DNA from 4 places in the Bacillus sp. AFS031507 genome. Region 4 is predicted to be linked to each of the others. Evidence: riboswitches for the same ligand, from Rfam matches in the RefSeq annotation. Region 4 holds a riboswitch; each other region holds the start of a gene.
What was found. Region 4 has a riboswitch for S-adenosylmethionine ahead of COE25_RS10865 (methionine ABC transporter ATP-binding protein). Riboswitches for the same ligand answer to the same signal wherever they lie in the genome.

Region 1 (4,939 bases), on a different contig from region 4:
AGTAGTAATTCTTCATAAAAAAAGAGCACCTAAATGCTCTTTCGGGAATAACCGCTTGCTCGCTACATTCCTTTAACTTAAAGGGCAGCTAAGGTTACCTCACTAATTTTGTTCTCTGTTTCATACTCACCTATTATTTGAAAGTAACACCTTGGCTGCTGGTCATTAATTAAACGTTCAATTTCTTCCTTTGTTGCCCGGATAATGGCTGTCTCATCAATAGCTTGAGTAATCCATGTAATCAAAGGGTTTTTATAATTTTTTGAGAGACCTTGAATTAACCATAAGCCTTCTACATCCTCTTTTTTCTCTCCATCACATAATGCAATTGTTTCTTTGAAATTCTTATTTGAAGGCCGATTTTGACAGACATAGACCAAATCTTCGATAACAGCACTAGCAGTTGGATACATCCCAGCTCCAGGTCCTTGCAAAGTAATACTACCAACGATATCAGAATGAATATTTACCGCATTTTCTACCCCTTCAACGGAATAAAAAGGATGCGACTTTCCAACAAGAACCGGTCTAACCGTTGCATTAATTTGATCACCTATCTTATTAATACTTGCAATATGTTTAAACCTTAACCCTAGCTTTTCAGTTGATTCGATTAATTCACTTGTGATCGAAGTAATTCCTTCCCGTTCAACATCCTGCCAATTTGGTTCTATACCAAAAGCTATTCTGCTGAGAATTATTGTTTTATAAAAAGCATCAAACCCCTCCACATCGTTGGTTGGATCCGCTTCAGCATACCCCTTCCCTTGTGCTAAACTAAGCGCAGCAACAAAGGACTGTTTTTTCTCCCGCATTTCAGTAAGAATGAAATTTGATGTCCCGTTAAGAATGCCTTGTACGGTACGAACACGGTTAACATTTAATAGCTGCCTAAGGGTTTGAATAACTGGAATTCCTCCCGCAACTGTTGCTTCGAAACCGACTGAAACTTTATGACTCTCTGCTAGCTTGAGCAGCTCATTACCGTGATGTGCAAACATCTCTTTATTTGCTGTGATTATGTGGCAACCACTTTGTATAGCTTGTTTTAAAAAAGTAAAGGGTTGTTCTTTGTCGACTATTGCTTCGACAACAACATCCAGTTGAGGTAGTTTAAGAATTTCGGCAAAATCTGTAGTTATTAAAACATCTTCACTTATGTCTCTTGTTTTTTGTTTATTTTTTATTAGCACTGCAGCTACTTCTACTTTTCTTCCTAAAACATTAGTTAGTTCATCAGCGTGGGATTGTATTGTTTTATATACCCCTTCACCCACTGTACCAAAGCCTAGAATTGCCACTTTAATGACAGACATGCTTTCCACCCCTTAAATAATATTAGACATGACCAATAGGTTGTTTCTTTTAATATCATATAAATAAGAAAAACCCTCTTCATAAGAAGAGGGTAGATTTCCTCCTCTTATCTGTCAGGTTAAAAATAACCTGCAGGAATTAGCACCTTTTCAAGAATTACCTTGATGGTTGCCGGGCTTCATCGGGCCTAGTCCCTCCGCCGCTCTGGATAAGAGTTTTATTTAGTTAGTTTTTCATTAAATTTCCAAGTTATAAAGAGAATTCTAGTTGATTCCAAGATAGTTGTCAATATTATTTGAAATTTCTTTTTATTAAAGTGGTAATAGGGAGACAAATTCCTTTTTCCCCAGTCGATCTATCATTTCGAGCCAATCCTTCGGCTTATTTGTAAGAATTGAATAGTATGTCGTCAGAAAATCCTTTACCAGGTTTGCTGGTAGTGAATTAAGTCCTTCATCTTGAATTGGCATGAAACATAAATCTAGACCTGCTACAGCTTCCCCATTGTTTTTCCAGGAAGGATGAACATATGAAAAATCAATGCGTTTATAACCCAAATGGGAGAGAACTTCACGTCGGACATATGGATCCATAACCTTTACTCCACCAAATTCGTGTTGTTCAACCCGGTACGGATCGTATATTTCTGCAAACATCCCGAATAGCTCGTTACCATTTTCTTTAGCTAATTGTTGTAAATCCTTTAAACGGTTATGCGCTAAAAAACGGCCAAGGCTTAAGCCTGGTTTACTGATGATTGTAAAATCTGTCATAGCAATATTCCAATCCGGATAATAACGATATTCAGTTGCTCCTGTGACTTCGTCTCCATCGACAGCAACAAACACGCGAATACTCGGATCTTCTAATGGCTCTTTCCATAGCTCATATTCTAATACTTCTTCTGGAGGAAAAATTTCTCCCATTAAGTTATGAAGCTTTTTAAAATTAGGGTCTGCTATACTGGTTATTCTAATATATTCCATTATGATTCATTCCTCTCACTCATCTAAAAGGGTTTTTCCATTCCATTAATGCAGCATAATTGCAGGATTCATCATCCTCGAGATAATTTTCAATAATCCCTATTGGCACACGACCACAATGCAGCAAGAAAGTGATAACAGGATCTTGAACTTCCCCTTTAATTGTTGCATCTAAATATTGTCCTGGTGTCATGATATCAGCTTTTTTATGATATCCTGGCATTCTGCCCCCGCCAAGTAATCGATATAACTCTTTTTCTATCACAACATGGTACATAGACTGCATCATCAATTTACCAAGCCCTAGTTTGCGGTACTTCGGACGAACACTGATATCAACAATATACAAGGTATTCCTATTTGGATTATTGTTCCGTATATATCCATGGTCAGTGATTTCTTCCCACGAATGGTTTTTATCGCTAGGATCGAAGTCGATAGTTAAGCCGGTAATTGACCCAGCTAATTCACCATCTACTTCAACACACAATGCACCTTCTGGAAACATGTACACATGGTTTGTTAATTGCTCTTTATTCCACCATAATTCTGAAGGAAAAGGAGGTGGGAAGCACTCGGATTGAATCTTGATAAGATCGTCAAAATCCACATTTGAATAATTTCGAATGATAACTGACAAAGGCCGCTCTTGGTCATAGACGTAAAATTCACTTCGATACATTCTATACCCAGCCCTTCAGTTTATTTTTCCCAATCTGTGTAAAGATCCGTTCTTCGATCACGCCAGGTTGTAACGGAACCACGTTCTCTTACTTCATATAACAAGTTTATATCTAGGTCAGCCGTCACAATCATGTCATTATTGATTTCCCCTTCCACCAAGATTCCTTTTGGTGGAAATGGTATATCGTTAGGAGTAATGATTGCCGCCTGGCCAAAATTAGCGCGCATAAAATCAACAGTCGGCAGTGAACCGACAGTTCCCGTTAGGACCACATATACTTGGTTTTCAACTGCACGAGCATGGCTGGTATAACGAACACGATGAAAACCATGACGGTCATCTGTGCATGATGGACAGAAAATCACATCGGCACCTTTGGCCTTTGCCATACGTACAATTTCTGGAAATTCAATATCATAACAAGTAAGGAGGGCGATTTTCCCTTTTTCTGTTTCAAATATCTGAAATGAGTCCCCAGGTGCCATATTCCATTCATTTACTTCAGTCGGTGTAATATGGAGTTTGGCCTGCTCACCAATTCTTCCATCTGGATAAAATAAATGTGCTGTATTATACAGCTTGCCATCCCTTTCAATCACATGTGTTCCCGCAATAATATGTAAGTTCTTTTTTTGTGCAAAATTTGAAAATAGTTCTAGATATTGTTGGGTATAACTTGGCAGGTCATTAATTGTCAGGCTCTTGCCATGACCATTACCTATTGAAAGTAATTGAGTTGTAAAGAACTCTGGAAATAAGACAAACTCTGCCCCAAATTCCTCAGCAGTTTTTATGTAGTGCTCACATTGTGAGGTAAATTCCTCGAAGGATTGAATGGTATGTAGTTGGTACTGGACGGCAGACACACGAATTTTCATCATTTTTTCCTCCTGTCATTAGTTAAAATTCCCATGGGTAAATTATCTAATATTTTACTATTTAATACAAATTTTAAAAACTAAAAGCCCACCAAATGGCAGGCTTTTAAAAAATTATTTTTATTGCTCTAGTTTTCCCTCAGCAAGCTTGATTTGCTTTTCCACTTGCTCTGGAGCTGTTCCCCCAAAGCTATTTCGGACACCAACAACATGCTCAGGAGCTAATACAACATAAATATCTTCCTCAAATAATGGACTAAAGCCCTGATATTCTTCGAAGCTCAAATCTAGCAAAAATTTGTTAGACTGAATAGCATATAAAACAATTTTTCCGATAACTTCATGCGCATCACGGAAAGGCAGACCTTTTCTTACTAAGTAATCAGCAATATCTGTGGCATTAGAAAAGTCATTGTTAATGGCCTTACGCATCACGTCTTTATTTACTGTCATCGTTTCAATCATCGGTGCTAATAACATTAAGGAACCTTCAAGCGTTTCAACCGTATCAAACATACCTTCCTTATCTTCCTGTAAATCCTTGTTATACGCGAGTGGCAGACCTTTAAGAACGGTGAGCAGTCCGATTAAATTACCATATGTCCGTCCGGTTTTTCCACGTAGCAGCTCAGGTACGTCTGGATTTTTCTTTTGCGGCATAATACTTGAACCTGTGCAAAATGAATCATCCAACTCGACGAACTGAAACTCCTGGCTCGACCAAATGACAAGCTCTTCGGATAATCTGGAAATATGAGTCATGATTATTGAACCAATCGATAAAAACTCAAGGATAAAGTCGCGATCACTGACAGCATCCATACTATTAGGATAAACCGTTTCAAACCCCAACAGTTCCGCGACACGTTCACGATTGATCGGAAACGTCGTTCCTGCCAATGCCCCTGAACCAAGAGGTAACCAATTGATACGCTTTAAACTATCAATCAATCTCTCTTTATCACGTTCAAACATCCAAAAATATGCCATTAAATGATGGGCAAAGGATACAGGCTGGGCACGCTGCAGGTGAGTATACCCAGGAATTAACGTTTGGACATTCTCTTTCGCCT
Region 2 (4,939 bases), on a different contig from region 4:
AAGGCGAATCAAATCCTCTGTTACACCTGCAGCTTTCAGGCCATCAGCATCTAATTGCTGATGGGTGGTGCTTGCTGGGTGAATAATTAAACTTTTTGCATCGCCAACGTTTGCAACATGCGCCCATAGAGTAATCGAATCGATTAATTTGGCTCCTGCTTCTTTACCGCCTTTAATCCCGAAAACAACCATGGAACCTGCACCTTTTGGCAAGTACTTTTTGGCTAATTCATAATCTGGGTGTGATGGGTGTCCTGGATAAGATACCCATTCCACAGCAGGGTGATTGGATAAATATTCCACCACTTCTTTTGTATTAGCCACATGCTCCTTCATGCGAACATGCAGTGTTTCAAGACCAAGGATAAACTGGAAGGAATTTTGCGGACTTAATGCCGGTCCTAAGTCACGCAGCAATTGGACACGGGCTTTGATAATAAAGGCGATAGCACCTAAGGCTTCGGCATAAACCAGGTCATGGTAGCTGGCATCTGGCGTTGTAAAACCAGAGAATCGCGGCGAATTCCAATCGAACTTCCCACCATCGACTATAACTCCACCTGTAGTTGTTCCATTTCCTAAGAGCCATTTGGTGGCAGAATGAACCACAATATCGGCACCATATTCAATTGGCCGGCACAGGTATGGAGTGGCAAAGGTGTTATCAATAATTAATGGAACACCTGCGGCATGGGCAATATTGGCAACTTTTTCAATATCAAGTACACAAAGGCTTGGGTTACCAATCGTTTCAGCGAAAACAGCCTTTGTTTTGTCGGTAATGGCCGCACGGAAGTTTTCCGGATTTTCAGGATCAACAAATTTCACTTTAATCCCGTATTTTGGAAGAGTCACTGCAAAAAGATTATATGTTCCGCCATAGAGATTTGATGCCGATACGATTTCATCGCCAGCTTCAGCAATATTTAAAATGGCGAGGGTAATCGCTGCCATACCGCTAGCAACTGCTAGGGCACCAACGCCGCCTTCCAATAATGCTACTCTTTCTTCAAAAACAGTAGTAGTAGGGTTGTGAATACGTGTGTATATGTAACCAGGTTCCGCTAAGCTAAATAGGTTTGCCGCATGCTCTGTATTCTTAAATTGATAGGCGTTGTTTTGATAAATCGGAACGGCACGAGCCCCCGTTACCGGATCCGGAGACAATCCACCATGAACACTCAATGTTTCAAAACGATACTTCTTTTGATTTTCACCCATACTACTTCCTCCTTTTTTGCAATTCAACAAACAAAACCCCTGCTTCAAAGAAGAGGGGGTCTCTCTCCTCATCTCTCAGAGCATCAGCGCTCTGCTTGATTTAGCACCGTGTGATTGTGTTATAAACCGGTTGCCGGGCTTCATAGGGTCAGTCCCTCCGCCACTCTCGATAAGAATGTTTATTCAATTGTCTTTATTATCTGATTATTCACCTAAAACTTTACAGTAAGTTCAATTCCGAGTCAATAGCTCTGATTAGAAATTTGTGATTTTTGAAAAATTTTCCTGTGCCTTTGTCAAATAGAAGATGGATTCTAGCAATAATGTGGTACGAATTGGAGCGGAAATACTTAGTTGGCCGTTATGTTCAAGGGCCCTTAACCGTTCCTTCCCTTCAAGTAGTTGTTTCATTGCCTTAAGGTCACCGCGGATTTCGGATATTGTTCGTGTCTCTTCGCTATCATGAAGTATGAAAATTTCTCCATTCTTTATGATAATCTGAAAAATATTTTGTTCACAAACCAAATTCACTCGCAAATCGATATGTTCTAGTAACGGCAGAACATGCCTTTGCTGTTTGATTGCTAATTGAAAGTTTTTCAGCATCTCTATCATAATCCACCACTCCGGTCTGCTCTCTTATATTAAATATACAGGAGCGGAGCATGAAATCCTCTTTAAAGTGGTCGACAATTATCAACCTTTTGGAGGGGATTTACGGAGATTTCCTGAGAAATATGTCGGATGGAGAGATTTTTTTAAAAAGTGTTGAAATTTATTCATACATAACATCAAGTTTGTGGGCAGCATTTTGTAAAATAAAGTTAGATTCGAAATCGAAGGGATGTGGATTATGAGTTTTAAAGACCGTATTGAAGCAGATGAAATTAAAATTTTAAGATTTCTAAACTCGCGAATGAAATTAGCTGAAAAGGATAAAATTCGCTTTCGTAACCTTGTGAAAGGATTTGAAGGTGAAGTTATGTTTGACTCATTGACAGAGAAGCCTCAGTGTCCAAGTTATATTCTAAACGACCTGTTACTGGAAACTAATAATGGTAAATTCCAACTTGATACAGTGATGATTACTCAAGACCCGCTCTATCTTTTTGAAGTAAAAAATTATGAAGGTGACTTTTATTTTGAAGGTGACCGATTCTATGCTCTACCCAAAAAGGAATACAAAAATCCCCTGCACCAACTACAACGAAGCGAATCCCTACTCCGCCAGCTGTTAGAAAGCCTTGGGTATCGAATCCCTATTGAGGCTTATGTAGTTTTTATCAACCCCCATTTCACCTGTTATAAAGCTCCACTTAATGAACCCATTATCTACCCAAATCAGCTCCCTCGCTTTATGCACAATTTAAATAGGAGACCGTCAACATTAAATGGGATGCACAAAAAGCTAGCTGACCAACTGGTTTCGATGCATCAAATTGAATTACCTTATGATAGGTTACCTCCATATGACTATGGCAAATTAAAAAAAGGTAACATTTGTCGGGTCTGCCTCTCATTGAAGACTACTGTTGTAAATAATAAACTTGTGTGTAAGGATTGCGGTTGTCACGAAGTGATTGATCATGCCGTTTTACGTGTTGTGGAGGAAATTAAGCTGCTTTTTCCTAATTTGCGCATTACTCCCAAAGTGATTTATGATTGGAGCCAGGGTAGCGCTTCAAAGAAAACCATTAGAAGAATCTTACTGGAAAACTTAAGAATAACAGGTAAGACAAAGGGCTCTTTTTTTGAATAAAACGGAATATGGCCATTTAACTTTTTATTATAAGGGTACAATTATAATTTTTTGTGACCGCGGTGACTCTTTTTTCTCTCTCTCGGGCACAATTAAATTTTTTTGTGACCGCGGTGATACTTTTTTGCCTCTATTTGGCACAATTATAATTTTTTGTGACCGCGGTGACTCTTTTTTCCCTCTCTCGGGCACAATTAGATTTTTTTGTGACCGCGGTGATACTTTTTTCCTCTCTCGGGCACAATTATAATTTTTTGTGACCGCGGTGATACTTTTTTTCCTCTCTCGGGCACAATTAGATTTTTGTGATCACTGGAAGCACACTTATTCAAAAAGCAGATGCACTTTGCGCATCTGCTTAGTATAAATGTTGTTTTATTTTTTCAAGCAAAAATGGAACTGATTGAAAAGCGTAGAGGGTTTCTTTTATCTTGCCGGCTTGAACAAATAATAGGCAAGGGACACTTTCAATTGCAAAATCCCTAGCAAGGTCTGGGTAGAAATTTAAATTCATTTTTCCCATATCTAACTCTACTAGTTGCTCAATGACCTGCAGCATTTTTGAAGCTACCTGACAGGTACCGCACATGGGTGTATAAAAATAGACTAACCCGGTCGCCTTTTTTTCAAGAAAGGCAGATAAATCTGTTCGATTCCATTCGTTCATATATCTTTTAACCCATTTCTAAAAATTCAGTATGAACATCGATATTCGCCCCTATTAGAACGGTTGCCAAATGGTGCACTGGCGCAGTTGCCACCTCACGATACATCCGGTCAATATACAAATGTTCCGCTTGTGGAAATTCTCGTTTTAACTGTTTGCGAAGCTTTTCACCTGAGGAGTCGGCATCCACAAGAATATAGACATCCTTATCCTCAAGAAATTCAATTAGTTCATCTAATTTTGTGATACTGATCGTACCATTGGTACAAATAATTTCTACTGGTTCCTTAACAATTCTTTTGACCTTATTTTTATCTGATTTTCCTTCGACAATAAGAACTTTGTCAACATACGAATCATTCATCATCCATCACCTGTATTAGAAGTTGTTTATGTTAACATATTCTAAAATATTGATTACGTGTGCATTCTTCTGCCTATGTTAACTTTATCATTATTGTCATTTTAAAAATAGGGATTTGCCTCAGAATTCACGTGAAATTTACCTAGTTAACACCATCCTCCATCATCACAATCTGTATATTTTGCATTTGGGTTTTCTGTTGTCGTGACATGTTGATAGATTTTTTGTTGATCCACTTCAAAATGATGCTCTAATTCTACTTGCATGTGATCTGAAAGCTTCATTTTTCCAATCGGTGTATTATCAAGAAACAGTTCCATTTCCCCATTATTCATTTTGCCAATCACTCGATCGGTAACATCGACTCTTTGCTGCTTTAACGTCATACTCCCACCCTCTTCAATATATTTATTATAAGGTTCCCTAAAATAGTAGAAGAAAAAGTGGGAAATTAAGAGAAAAAGCACCTTGACAAGGTGCTTTTTCGTGATTAATTAGCCTTCTTTAGTCATTTCTTCATATTGTTCAGCCGTCATGAGCTTATCTAGTTCACTGCTGTCTGATAATTCAATGACAATCATCCATGCTTTTTCATAAGGAGATTCGTTGACAAACTCAGGGCTATCACTTAAATCTTCATTTACTTCAACGACTTTACCACTAACTGGAGCGTAAAGCTCAGAAACAGTTTTTACAGATTCAACACTTCCAAATGGTTCGTCCGCAGATAACTCATCGCCAACTTCTGGAAGTTCAACGAAAACGATATCTCCTAATTCATGTTGTGCAAAAGCAGTAATCCCTACACGCACTTTTTCCCCTTCAACCTTTACCCATTCATGTTCTTCTGAATACCGTAATTCTTTTGGTGTACTCATCTTAAAAAACCTCCATTGTTTTTTTTTTAAATCTATCATCGAAATAAATC
Region 3 (4,939 bases), on a different contig from region 4:
ATTATTTTGTACAACTATCTTTTTCTCTAATTCGTCATCATTTATATTAAGCTCTTTTTTAACAGAATTTAGCACGATTGGACTCTTTATGAAATCAATTGTTGAAGCAAGCAGCATACTAAGTTCTTGTGTATCACTATAATTACCTTCTTCCTTTGTAAGTTTGCCAATTAGGATATTTTCAGTAGCTTCATAGGTTGGCTTTAATAAAAATAGGGATAAACCAACAGTCAAAAGAGATACACATATTACTGTAAGAATGATGGTTACTATTCTCTTTCTAATAATGCGAAGGAACTTTTTTAGATCTATTCTTTCGTCCATGGTGACCTCCAAAAACTAATATATTTATTACTCAGTTTTTACCATATGAATCAATCATGAGAGAACTGAAACATCTCGCTCCATCGTTAGCAATACATTCATCCCTCTAATTACTCTTTATAACGAACACAAAGGTGCAAATTAACAAAAAAGTGTTGGATTCTACTTTGAATTCAGCGCGTCTTCTTCTGGAGTAGAATAATAATTATGTACTCCTTTATCCTTAATATAGTTTGACCCTATATTCGTATATAAACTATTTCTCATAGACTCTTTTGAAAATTCTATTATTGGATTATTGCCCTTTACTATATGAGCGTCCCATATTAAACCTTCAAATTTATTATCAGAGCCACTTACTGTTATTACTTCTTTAGTATATTTAGAGACTTGAATTTGAAGTCCACTAAAATCATTACCAGAACTTTCATTTGGAACACTCATCGAGCTATTAATATCAATACAGCTTATACAGTCATCCAAGGTTAGATTAATAAATCGATTGCCGTTAATAAAGCTATATTTATTACTATCTTTCGGTTTTTCAGCTTCCAATTTAACACCGGTATGAAATCCTGCAATTCTAATATCAGTAAAATTAACAAAACAAATGAATTGACCTGGGCCACCTGCATAAAGATGAAGACCTGTACCCCTATGTGAGCCGCTGGTGTTTAAGAGTGTAACATTTTTGATTTGAGTTCTATCCCATGACCAAAATTTATGAATACCGTCTAAGTAAATAACATCTGAATCAAAGTTAGCATCTATTATTTCAAGAACTCCATTTGATATTGACGCATTTTTTTTCACATTAATTGCTTGAAAGTTCCCTTCTATTCTTAACCTAGTATTTTGACCAAATTCCAATTCAACACCCTCTTTTAAAACTAATCCTTTCTTTAGAATATAACTCTTATTTCCAAGTAACTTTACTTTTCCAATTTTTGTTTCATGGCTGTAATTTATTGCTTCTTGAATGGATCGTGAATCGTCTTTCAAATCATCACCGATAGCTCCAAATTCATCCACATTCACATATTCGTTTTGGCCAGTGCCAGTCCTTGTAGCGACTTGATGCTCATTTTTAAATAAAAAAAGAAGGCCAACAATAAGAAAAATGGCTGAAATATATATAGTTGTACTCCTTCTAATCATAATTATCTCCTTACAATCCCTTAAGTTATTCTTTATATAATCAATTATAGTTCACTATAATGAACAAATCAACAATATCATCCCATAAATAGGTAATTATGCTTGTGAACAACATTTTCCAATAACATCTTACAAAATTGGCTTGTGCAACAATAACTAAATTTTCAAGATGTTGTATGAATGTTCTGATTTTCGTAATTCATTTTGATTTTAACCGACTGTTGTTGTCCTTTTTTACTCCGATTATTTTTAAACCAATCATAAGTTTTTTCTAACCCAGCCTGAAAATTATGAAGTGGTTCCCAATCCAGGTCCTGTTTAATCTTTGTATTTTCCAACCTAGAAAATTTGATATCACCTTGCTTTGGCTCTTTATAGATTACTTCTTTTATATCTTCCAAATTTCCGAGAGTATAAATAAAATCGTTCACACTTGTCTCTGTATTAGTTGATAAATTATAAACCCCTTTGAGATCATATTCGACGCCGCGATAAATGGCATAGGCAACATCTTCTACATATATAAAGTCCCTAGTTTGCTCTCCGTCCCCAAAAACCTGCAGGGGCTCTTGTTCTAAAACATTGTTAATAAAAATGGAAATGACTCCACCTTCACCGACTGTTCCTTGCTTAGGACCAAAGACATTTGAAAAGCGGTAACAAAGTGTATCAACACCAAACATTTCAGTCCACTTTTTGCAATATAGTTCCCCTACCCATTTATTGATTCCGTATAGTGATAGAGGATCACATAAAGCATCTTCTTTCAATGAAATATCATCATTAAGACCATAAACGGCTGCTGAAGAAGCAAATACTACTTTTTTCACTCCATATTTGTGTGATAATTGAAGTATATTTGTCAATCCTAGGATGTTTGATTGAGAATCTAGGTATGGGTTCACCATTGATGTTCCGACATTTACTTGTGCTGCCAGATGAATAACTACATCAAATCGATTAGATTGGAATACCCCCTCACACATTTGGTCTTCTACGTTTAATTGATAAAATTTATGATTGAACTTCACATTATCCTTATTTCCTGTAGAAAGGTTATCAATAATGTAGACTTCATCACCTTCCTTAAAAAATCTTTCAGCAACAAAGGAACCTATAAAGCCATAACCACCAGTTACAAGGACCCTCATATTTTCACCTCTATATATTTTGTCTAATTGTTATAACTATTTTTTGCCTTTTTGTAGGGCGTTTCTTAACTCAATTAAGTCTTTCTCATTTATCAATCCAGATTCTAGTGCAATATTTATAAAAATCTTCCAATTTTTTACATTCCCTTTACCATTATCATTTGTATCAGATTTTGCGGTATCTTGGCTTAAAAGTGTTTGTATGTCTACATCTAGTACTTTGGCTATTTTCCCCAAAATTTCAATTGAAGGGTTACTCTGGATATTCCTTTCGATTTGACTTAAGTAAGATTTTGAGATAGATGTTTTCTCAGCTAATTGAGATAAGGTAAGGTTTTTTTCTTTCCTTAATTTTTGAATTATATTTCCTAACATAATGTGCCTCCTAAAATAAATTTTCACTCCTCTCTTAAATATCATTATAGTAAACAATTAGTTCTCTGTAAAGAACGATAATAATCACTTTATACTTTTGGTAAGTGCTTTATTACGAACAATACTTAACCATTAACTCATTTTTAATAAAATAAATTGACACCACCGCTAAGTTGTAGTAAATTTTATAAATAATCTAAATATTAATTTTCTTATCAAGAGAGGTTGAGGGAATGGCCCGAAGACACCTCAGCAACCATCAATGGCTACACTCATTGAAAAGGTGCTAAGTCCTGCAAATTAGTCGTTAATTTGCAAGATAAGAAGAATGACTTTTTGGTCGTACTTACAAAAGCCTTCTTCTTATAAAAAGAAGGCTTTTTTTATTTATTATATTTACTACACAAGGAGTGGTCATCATGTACAAAATTGAAACGAAACTTGCCCAAATAGGAAACCGCAGTGAGACAACAACTGGAACCGTTAACCCACCTGTATACTTTTCAACAGCCTTTCGTCATGAAGGTATCGGGCAATCCACTGGGTTCGACTATACCCGCACAGGAAACCCAACGCGTCAGCTCCTAGAAAAAACAATTGCTGATTTAGAGTGCGGGGATCAAGGATTTGCCTGCAGCTCTGGTATGGCAGCAATCTTAACGATTCTTTCTTTATTCCAATCTGGAGATGAATGGCTGGTCAGTGAGGATTTATATGGCGGTACCTACCGTTTATTAGAAAAAGGCTATCAAAAATGGGGCTTGAAGAGTCAATATGTTAATACCTGTTGTCCGGAAGAGATTGAAAAAAAAATTACGCCGCAAACAAAGGCCATCTTCCTTGAGACACCAACCAATCCACTTATGCAGGAATCAGATATTGCCGCTGTTTCAAAAATTGCCAAGGAACATGGACTTTTGTTAATTGTGGACAACACTTTCTATACCCCACTTTTACAACAGCCGATTACCCTTGGAGCTGATATTGTTATCCACAGCGCGACGAAATACCTAGGCGGTCATAATGATGTTCTAGCCGGGCTTATTGTCGCTAAAGGAAAAGAGCTTTGTGAAGCATTGGCTTTCCATCATAATGGTGCCGGGGCTGTTCTGAGCCCATTCGATTCCTGGTTATTAATGCGCGGTATGAAAACATTATCACTTCGAATGGAAAGACATGAAAAAAATGCTAAGAATATCGTCGAATTTCTTTCCCAGCATGATGCTGTCACAGATGTCCTCTATCCGGGACGGGGCGGAATGGTTTCCTTTAGAATCAAGGATGAAGCTTGGGTTAATCCATTTCTACAAGGCTTAAATCTAATCAGCTTCGCGGAAAGTTTAGGTGGAACGGAAAGCTTTATCACTTATCCAGCAACGCAAACCCATGCGGATATTCCAGAAGAAATCCGAATTCAATCCGGTGTCTGCAATCGTTTATTGCGTTTCTCCGTTGGACTTGAGGATTCACAAGACATAATTGAAGATTTGGAAAAAGCTTTTGCCCATGTTCAAGAAGGAGTGATTGCATAATGGCACACGAAGAATACACATTTGAAACCAGGCTCCTTCATAATAAGCACAAAATTGATCCTACAACAGGAGCGGTTAGTGTACCCATACAGCATGCATCCACTTTTCACCAATCTGATTTCGATCAGTTTGGCAAGTACGATTATGGCCGCAGTTTAAATCCGACAAGGGAAGCACTAGAAGATGTCATTGCTGAACTTGAAGGCGGGTTAAAAGGCTTTGCCTTCTCATCTGGTATGGCCGCCATTTCGACGGCATTTCTCCTGTTATCTGCAGGTGATCATATTGTCATTACGGAAGATGTTTACGGCGGTACATTTCGGATGGTCACAGAGGTCCTCACGCGGCTCGGAATTGAACATACCTTCGTCGATATGACGAATTTAAATGAAGTAAAAC
Region 4 (4,939 bases):
GGCATCTGTCCATGGAAAAATAATTGTCGACAGCAGCGATGGTTTTTCCGTCACTACGCTCCTGCCGCTGGGGTGATGAGAATCTCACGCTCACAATATGAATAATCTCATGTGAAAAGAATGAACGATTGCACTTATGCGCGTTCATTCTTTTTCTATATACTGGAAACAGACAAACGATTTAGGGGTGAGAGGATGAACGTTTTAGAAATTAACAACTTAACGAAAAAATTCGCTGACTTTATCGCAGTTGATAATATGAGTTTATCTGTTGCGGAGGGAGAAATATTTGGTTTTCTGGGCGCCAATGGAGCTGGAAAAAGTACGACGATCAACATGATTGCCGGCCTGCTGCGCAGCAATGATGGAACGATTAGCATACTCGGAAAAAATAGTGCTAAATACAGCCGATTTGCGAAAATGAATATTGGCATGGTGCCGCAGGATTTGGCGATCTATGAGGATATGACGGCTTATGAAAATGTAAAATTCTTTGCTGGACTTTACGGTCTGCGTGGTGCCGAATTAAATGAACGAGTCGAGGAGGCCCTTGATTTCGTCGGCCTACAGGATAAACATAAAAGCTATCCGAAAAGTTTTTCAGGTGGGATGAAGCGCCGCCTAAATATTGCTTGTGCAATAGCCCACCGGCCAAAGCTCATCATTATGGATGAACCAACGGTCGGGATTGACCCACAGTCCCGGAACTATATCCTTACATCAGTAAAACGGCTGAATGAAATGGGCTGCACGATTATTTACACGAGCCACTATATGGAGGAAGTCGAAGAGATCTGTTCTCGGATTGCAATCATTGATCATGGGAAAATCATTGCTGAAGGAACGCAGGAGCAACTGAAGTCGATCATTACCAATACAAAAGATGTCTGGATTGAGGTTAAATCAACGGAAAAGGTGAACCTGGAATCGATTAAAGAAATAAACGGGGTCGAAGCTGTTTCAGTCGATGAAAACTTGATTAAAATCAACTCAGATACGGGCGTCAATAACTTAAACAAAATCATCGAGCATTTTATGAGCAGCCAGATCGAAATCCGCTCCTTACAAGAAAAAGCACCGAACCTGGAAACAGTATTTTTAACATTAACGGGTAGAAATCTACGTGACCAATAAGGGGGGACTCACTTTGAACATACTCAATATCGCGTGGAAGGGTATTAAAACAGACTTCCGAGATACCCGAACCTTGTTTTTTATGTTAGCCTTCCCAATTGTGTTAATGCTCGTCCTTGGAACAGCACTATCGAACACGTTTACGACCAGTCTGCGCGTCGATGATATCGATGTCTTATATAAAGATACAACGAAGGGTGAGTACTTTCCTCACTTTATCACTGAGGCCGAAAAATCAGGGCTTCATTTTAAAAAAGCAACTGAACATAGCGATGGCGAAAAAGAAGTGAAGCAAGGTAACTATGATGGTTATATAGAAGTAACCGATAAAGGGATTCAGCTCTATGTCAATAATGGGACCAGTATTGAAGGAAATATTCTGCAAGGGATGCTCGCCTCCTTTGTCGATCAATACAATATTGCTTCTGAAGTCATGAAGGTGGCTCCGGAAAAGCTGGAAAGTGCCTTCACGCGTGAAAAGCCGGCGGATTTCATTAAGGAAACTTCGCTGCTTCCCGATAAACAGCCGGGATCGATAGATTACTATGCAATTGTCATCACAACGATGATTGTTCTTTACGGTGCGATGTCGTCAAGCTCGTTAATCGTAAGCGAAAGAGTTCGCAAGACAGCGGACCGCCTGATTGCTTCTCCAGTACGAAAAAGTGAAATTTTCATCGGGAAAGTACTCGGGAGTCTCGTTAGTAATAGCATCTGTATCCTGCTCGTCATCCTGTTTAGCAAGCTTATTTTCAAAGCCAACTGGGGCGAACATCTTGGATTGGTATTCCTTGTTCTGCTAACAGAAGTCGTGTTTGCGGTCAGCATGGGGATTGGCGTCAGCTTCCTGTCAAAAACAAGTGCAGGTCCGAGAGTGATCATCATGCTGTTTGTGCAGTTATCGTCCTTTTTTGGCGGAGCTTATTTTAAAATTGACAACCCAGAAGGCATTTTCAAGCTGATTACTGAGCTTTCGCCGCTAACCTGGATGAATACAGCGCTGACAAAGATTATTTATGCGAATGACTTTGCGGCAGCTATTCCAGCGCTAACGATCAATCTTGGCGGGGCGCTCTTATTTTTACTCGTGGCGATCATATCTTTGCAAAGACGGGAGGGGCTATAATGAAGGATATCCTCTGGTTAATTCAGAACACGTTACGTGTGACGTTTCGAAAAAAGAAAAACATTATTATGTATCTATGTATGCCGTTAATCGGGATTTTTATCTCCTTGCTCGTCTATGGCGGCGATCAAAAAACAATCCTTCATGTTGGAATTGTTAATCAGGACCCTAGCGAGATTACTACGGATACAATCCAATTTTTAAAAAGATTAGAGAATGTGGAAATTTCCAAGATTACCACGGCTGATGTTCAAGATCAAATCTCGTCTGGCGATCTAGATAGTGTAATTACCTTTGAAGAAGGATATTCTGACAGTGTCTTGGCTGGGGAGCCTGACCATATCCAACTGACCTCGATCAAGGGTGCAGCAATTACCGCATACGTGAAATCTTATTTACATCAGTATATCGATAATATTGCGACGATCAGTTATGTTGCGGGCGGTAATCAACAGACTTTTGAGCAGATGTATCAGGATTACCAGCAAACAGATTATAAGCTGACCACAAATGCTTTAGAAGGTTCTTCAAAAAACAAGTTTATGACCAACCAAACGATTGGCTTCCTGATTATGATCATGCTGATGTCGGCCTGCAATATGTCCGAGATCATCCTTTTAGAAAAAGAAAACCGCACCTATTTTCGGTTATTATCAACACCGATTAATTCCAGGAAGTATATCTTCTCCAATGTCATGGTCAACATGATTGTGATGACGATACAGGTGCTGATCACGTTAACGATTATGAAAAGTATCTTTGATATTGGCATCAATATGTCCTTTTGGTCAGCGGCGTTCGTCATGATGCTATTTTCATTGATTTCCGTAGGGATCTCATTAATGATTGTTTCTTTTTCAAACAGCCGCAGTGCCGCTGGCGCCTTGCAAAATTTAATTATCACTCCGACCGTCATGCTTTCCGGCTGCTTCTGGCCGGTGGAAGTGATGCCGAAATCGTTACAGAAAATTGCTAATTTCCTGCCGCAGCGCTGGACATTGGATACGTTAACGAAGCTTCAGGAAGGAAATGAATTTAGCGGGTTGTATTTAAATTTCATGATTCTATTCGCCTTTGCTGCTGCGTTTTTCTTGATTGCGGTGTATCGATTTAGTAGAAATAATTCTACACAGACTTTTGTGTAGTAGATATGTGGTTCAGACCTCCGCACAGCTAATGTATAAAGTGGAAAAGTGTAAACGTCGGATGAGGGCAAAGTTGCTCTTGTCTTTTTTTTTGGCTGGTCGGAATGAGATGCAGGTAAAATAAAAATAGAATAGACTAGTATAGTTGAGTATAGTATAGTTAATCCAACTATTTAGATTGATTTTATGGGAATGGAAATCCATATTATGTTAGAATACTATTTTCAGATGATTGACAAGATTGAAATAGATTGGTAATATCTTAAATATCTTAATTTAATGATGAAACTTATCGAGAGCGACTGAGGGACTAGGCCCTATGACGTCCGGCAACCCCCATTACAGGGAAGGTGCCAATTCCTGCAGAATGACGATCATTCTGAAAGATAAGTCGAAATATCCACTTGTATTTCGATGTCCCTTTCAGTTGAGAGGGGCATTTTTTTATATCCAAAATATTGCATTTTAAAAAAGAGGTAATCGTATGATTGAGATTCAGAATCTTTCGAAAGTTTACAATACGAAAAATGGCACGGTAAAAGGTGTGGATGATGTTTCGTTAACCGTTCAAAGAGGCGGAATTTATGGAATTGTCGGCTATTCAGGTGCAGGAAAAAGTTCGCTCTTGCGCTGTATTAATCTGTTGGAGCGACCAACATCAGGGAGTATTACTGTTGATGGTATTGACCTTACTTCACTAAAGGGGGAGAATCTACGCTTATCACGATTAAAAATAGGGATGATTTTTCAACACTTTTATTTAATCAGTCAAAAAACGGTGTTTGAGAATATCGTGTTTTCCTTGAAAGCGGCCAACTATCCAAAGAACCAAATCAAAGAACGGGTGGAAGAACTGCTTGCAACGGTGGGTCTTGGGGATAAAAGGGATGTTTATCCTTCCCAACTGAGCGGTGGACAAAAACAACGGGTAGGGATTGCACGAGCGCTGGCTAATAATCCGAAGGTACTATTATGTGATGAAGCAACATCAGCCCTGGATCCAACCACGACAAAATCGATCTTAAATTTATTGAAAAAAATTAACAAAGAACTCGATATTACGATAGTTTTAATCACGCATGAGATGAATGTTGTCAAGGAAATTTGTAATCGAATGGCGATTATGCAAGAAGGAAAGGTCATTGAAGAGGGAGCGGTATATGATATATTTGCCAACCCTCAGGCAGAACTGACCAAAGAATTTATCGACAGTGTTGTTTCCTTTGACGTTCCGGAGACCATTTTAAATAATTGTGAAGGACCGATTATCAAGGTCATGTTTAAGGGGAAAGTCGCTGGAGAGGGCGTTATTTCCGATATGCTCCAGCAATGTAACGTAAAAGGGAACTTCCTGCATGGATCGATTGAATATATTCAAGAATTGCCACTAGGCATCTTTATTATGGAATTGAAGGGACAAAAGGAAGACGTGAAAGCAGCACTTCAGTATATCGAAGACCGGGCAGCGCAAGTGGAGGTGTTACGTGATGGGCTTTGATTTTCAGCATCTTTTGGAACTAATTCCTGATATTAA

Region 1: it holds a riboswitch for S-adenosylmethionine, as region 4 does, so the genes downstream of both, COE25_RS00155 (homoserine dehydrogenase) here and COE25_RS10865 (methionine ABC transporter ATP-binding protein) in region 4, are expected to answer to the same signal.
Region 2: it holds a riboswitch for S-adenosylmethionine, as region 4 does, so the genes downstream of both, COE25_RS02995 (O-acetylhomoserine aminocarboxypropyltransferase/cysteine synthase family protein) here and COE25_RS10865 (methionine ABC transporter ATP-binding protein) in region 4, are expected to answer to the same signal.
Region 3: it holds a riboswitch for S-adenosylmethionine, as region 4 does, so the genes downstream of both, COE25_RS02595 (methionine biosynthesis PLP-dependent protein) here and COE25_RS10865 (methionine ABC transporter ATP-binding protein) in region 4, are expected to answer to the same signal.

The regions. Positions count from the first base shown of each region.
Region 1 is NZ_NUOW01000001.1:28,262-33,200, forward strand. It holds gene COE25_RS00155 (homoserine dehydrogenase) at 78-1,316, opposite strand; SAM riboswitch class I at 1,421-1,532, opposite strand; gene COE25_RS00160 (GNAT family acetyltransferase) at 1,629-2,303, opposite strand; gene COE25_RS00165 (GNAT family N-acetyltransferase) at 2,323-2,985, opposite strand; gene COE25_RS00170 (carbon-nitrogen hydrolase family protein) at 3,006-3,866, opposite strand; gene argH (argininosuccinate lyase) at 3,987-4,939, opposite strand, start outside.
Region 2 is NZ_NUOW01000002.1:221,743-226,681, forward strand. It holds gene COE25_RS02995 (O-acetylhomoserine aminocarboxypropyltransferase/cysteine synthase family protein) at 1-1,221, opposite strand, end outside; SAM riboswitch class I at 1,287-1,397, opposite strand; gene COE25_RS03000 (SCP2 sterol-binding domain-containing protein) at 1,477-1,836, opposite strand; gene COE25_RS03010 (nuclease-related domain-containing protein) at 2,075-2,980, shown strand; gene COE25_RS03015 (thioredoxin family protein) at 3,339-3,647, opposite strand; gene COE25_RS03020 (toprim domain-containing protein) at 3,655-4,011, opposite strand; gene COE25_RS03025 (YusG family protein) at 4,158-4,397, opposite strand; gene gcvH (glycine cleavage system protein GcvH) at 4,506-4,889, opposite strand.
Region 3 is NZ_NUOW01000002.1:145,763-150,701, forward strand. It holds gene COE25_RS02575 (YveK family protein) at 1-324, opposite strand, end outside; gene COE25_RS02580 (glycoside hydrolase family protein) at 487-1,482, opposite strand; gene COE25_RS02585 (NAD-dependent epimerase/dehydratase family protein) at 1,647-2,633, opposite strand; gene COE25_RS02590 (helix-turn-helix domain-containing protein) at 2,670-3,008, opposite strand; SAM riboswitch class I at 3,218-3,334, shown strand; gene COE25_RS02595 (methionine biosynthesis PLP-dependent protein) at 3,428-4,540, shown strand; gene metC (cystathionine beta-lyase) at 4,540-4,939, shown strand, end outside.
Region 4 is NZ_NUOW01000011.1:77,836-82,774, reverse strand. It holds gene COE25_RS10885 (sensor histidine kinase) at 1-76, shown strand, start outside; gene COE25_RS10880 (ABC transporter ATP-binding protein) at 196-1,134, shown strand; gene COE25_RS10875 (ABC transporter permease) at 1,148-2,260, shown strand; gene COE25_RS10870 (ABC transporter permease) at 2,260-3,405, shown strand; SAM riboswitch class I at 3,692-3,798, shown strand; gene COE25_RS10865 (methionine ABC transporter ATP-binding protein) at 3,890-4,903, shown strand; gene COE25_RS10860 (methionine ABC transporter permease) at 4,893-4,939, shown strand, end outside.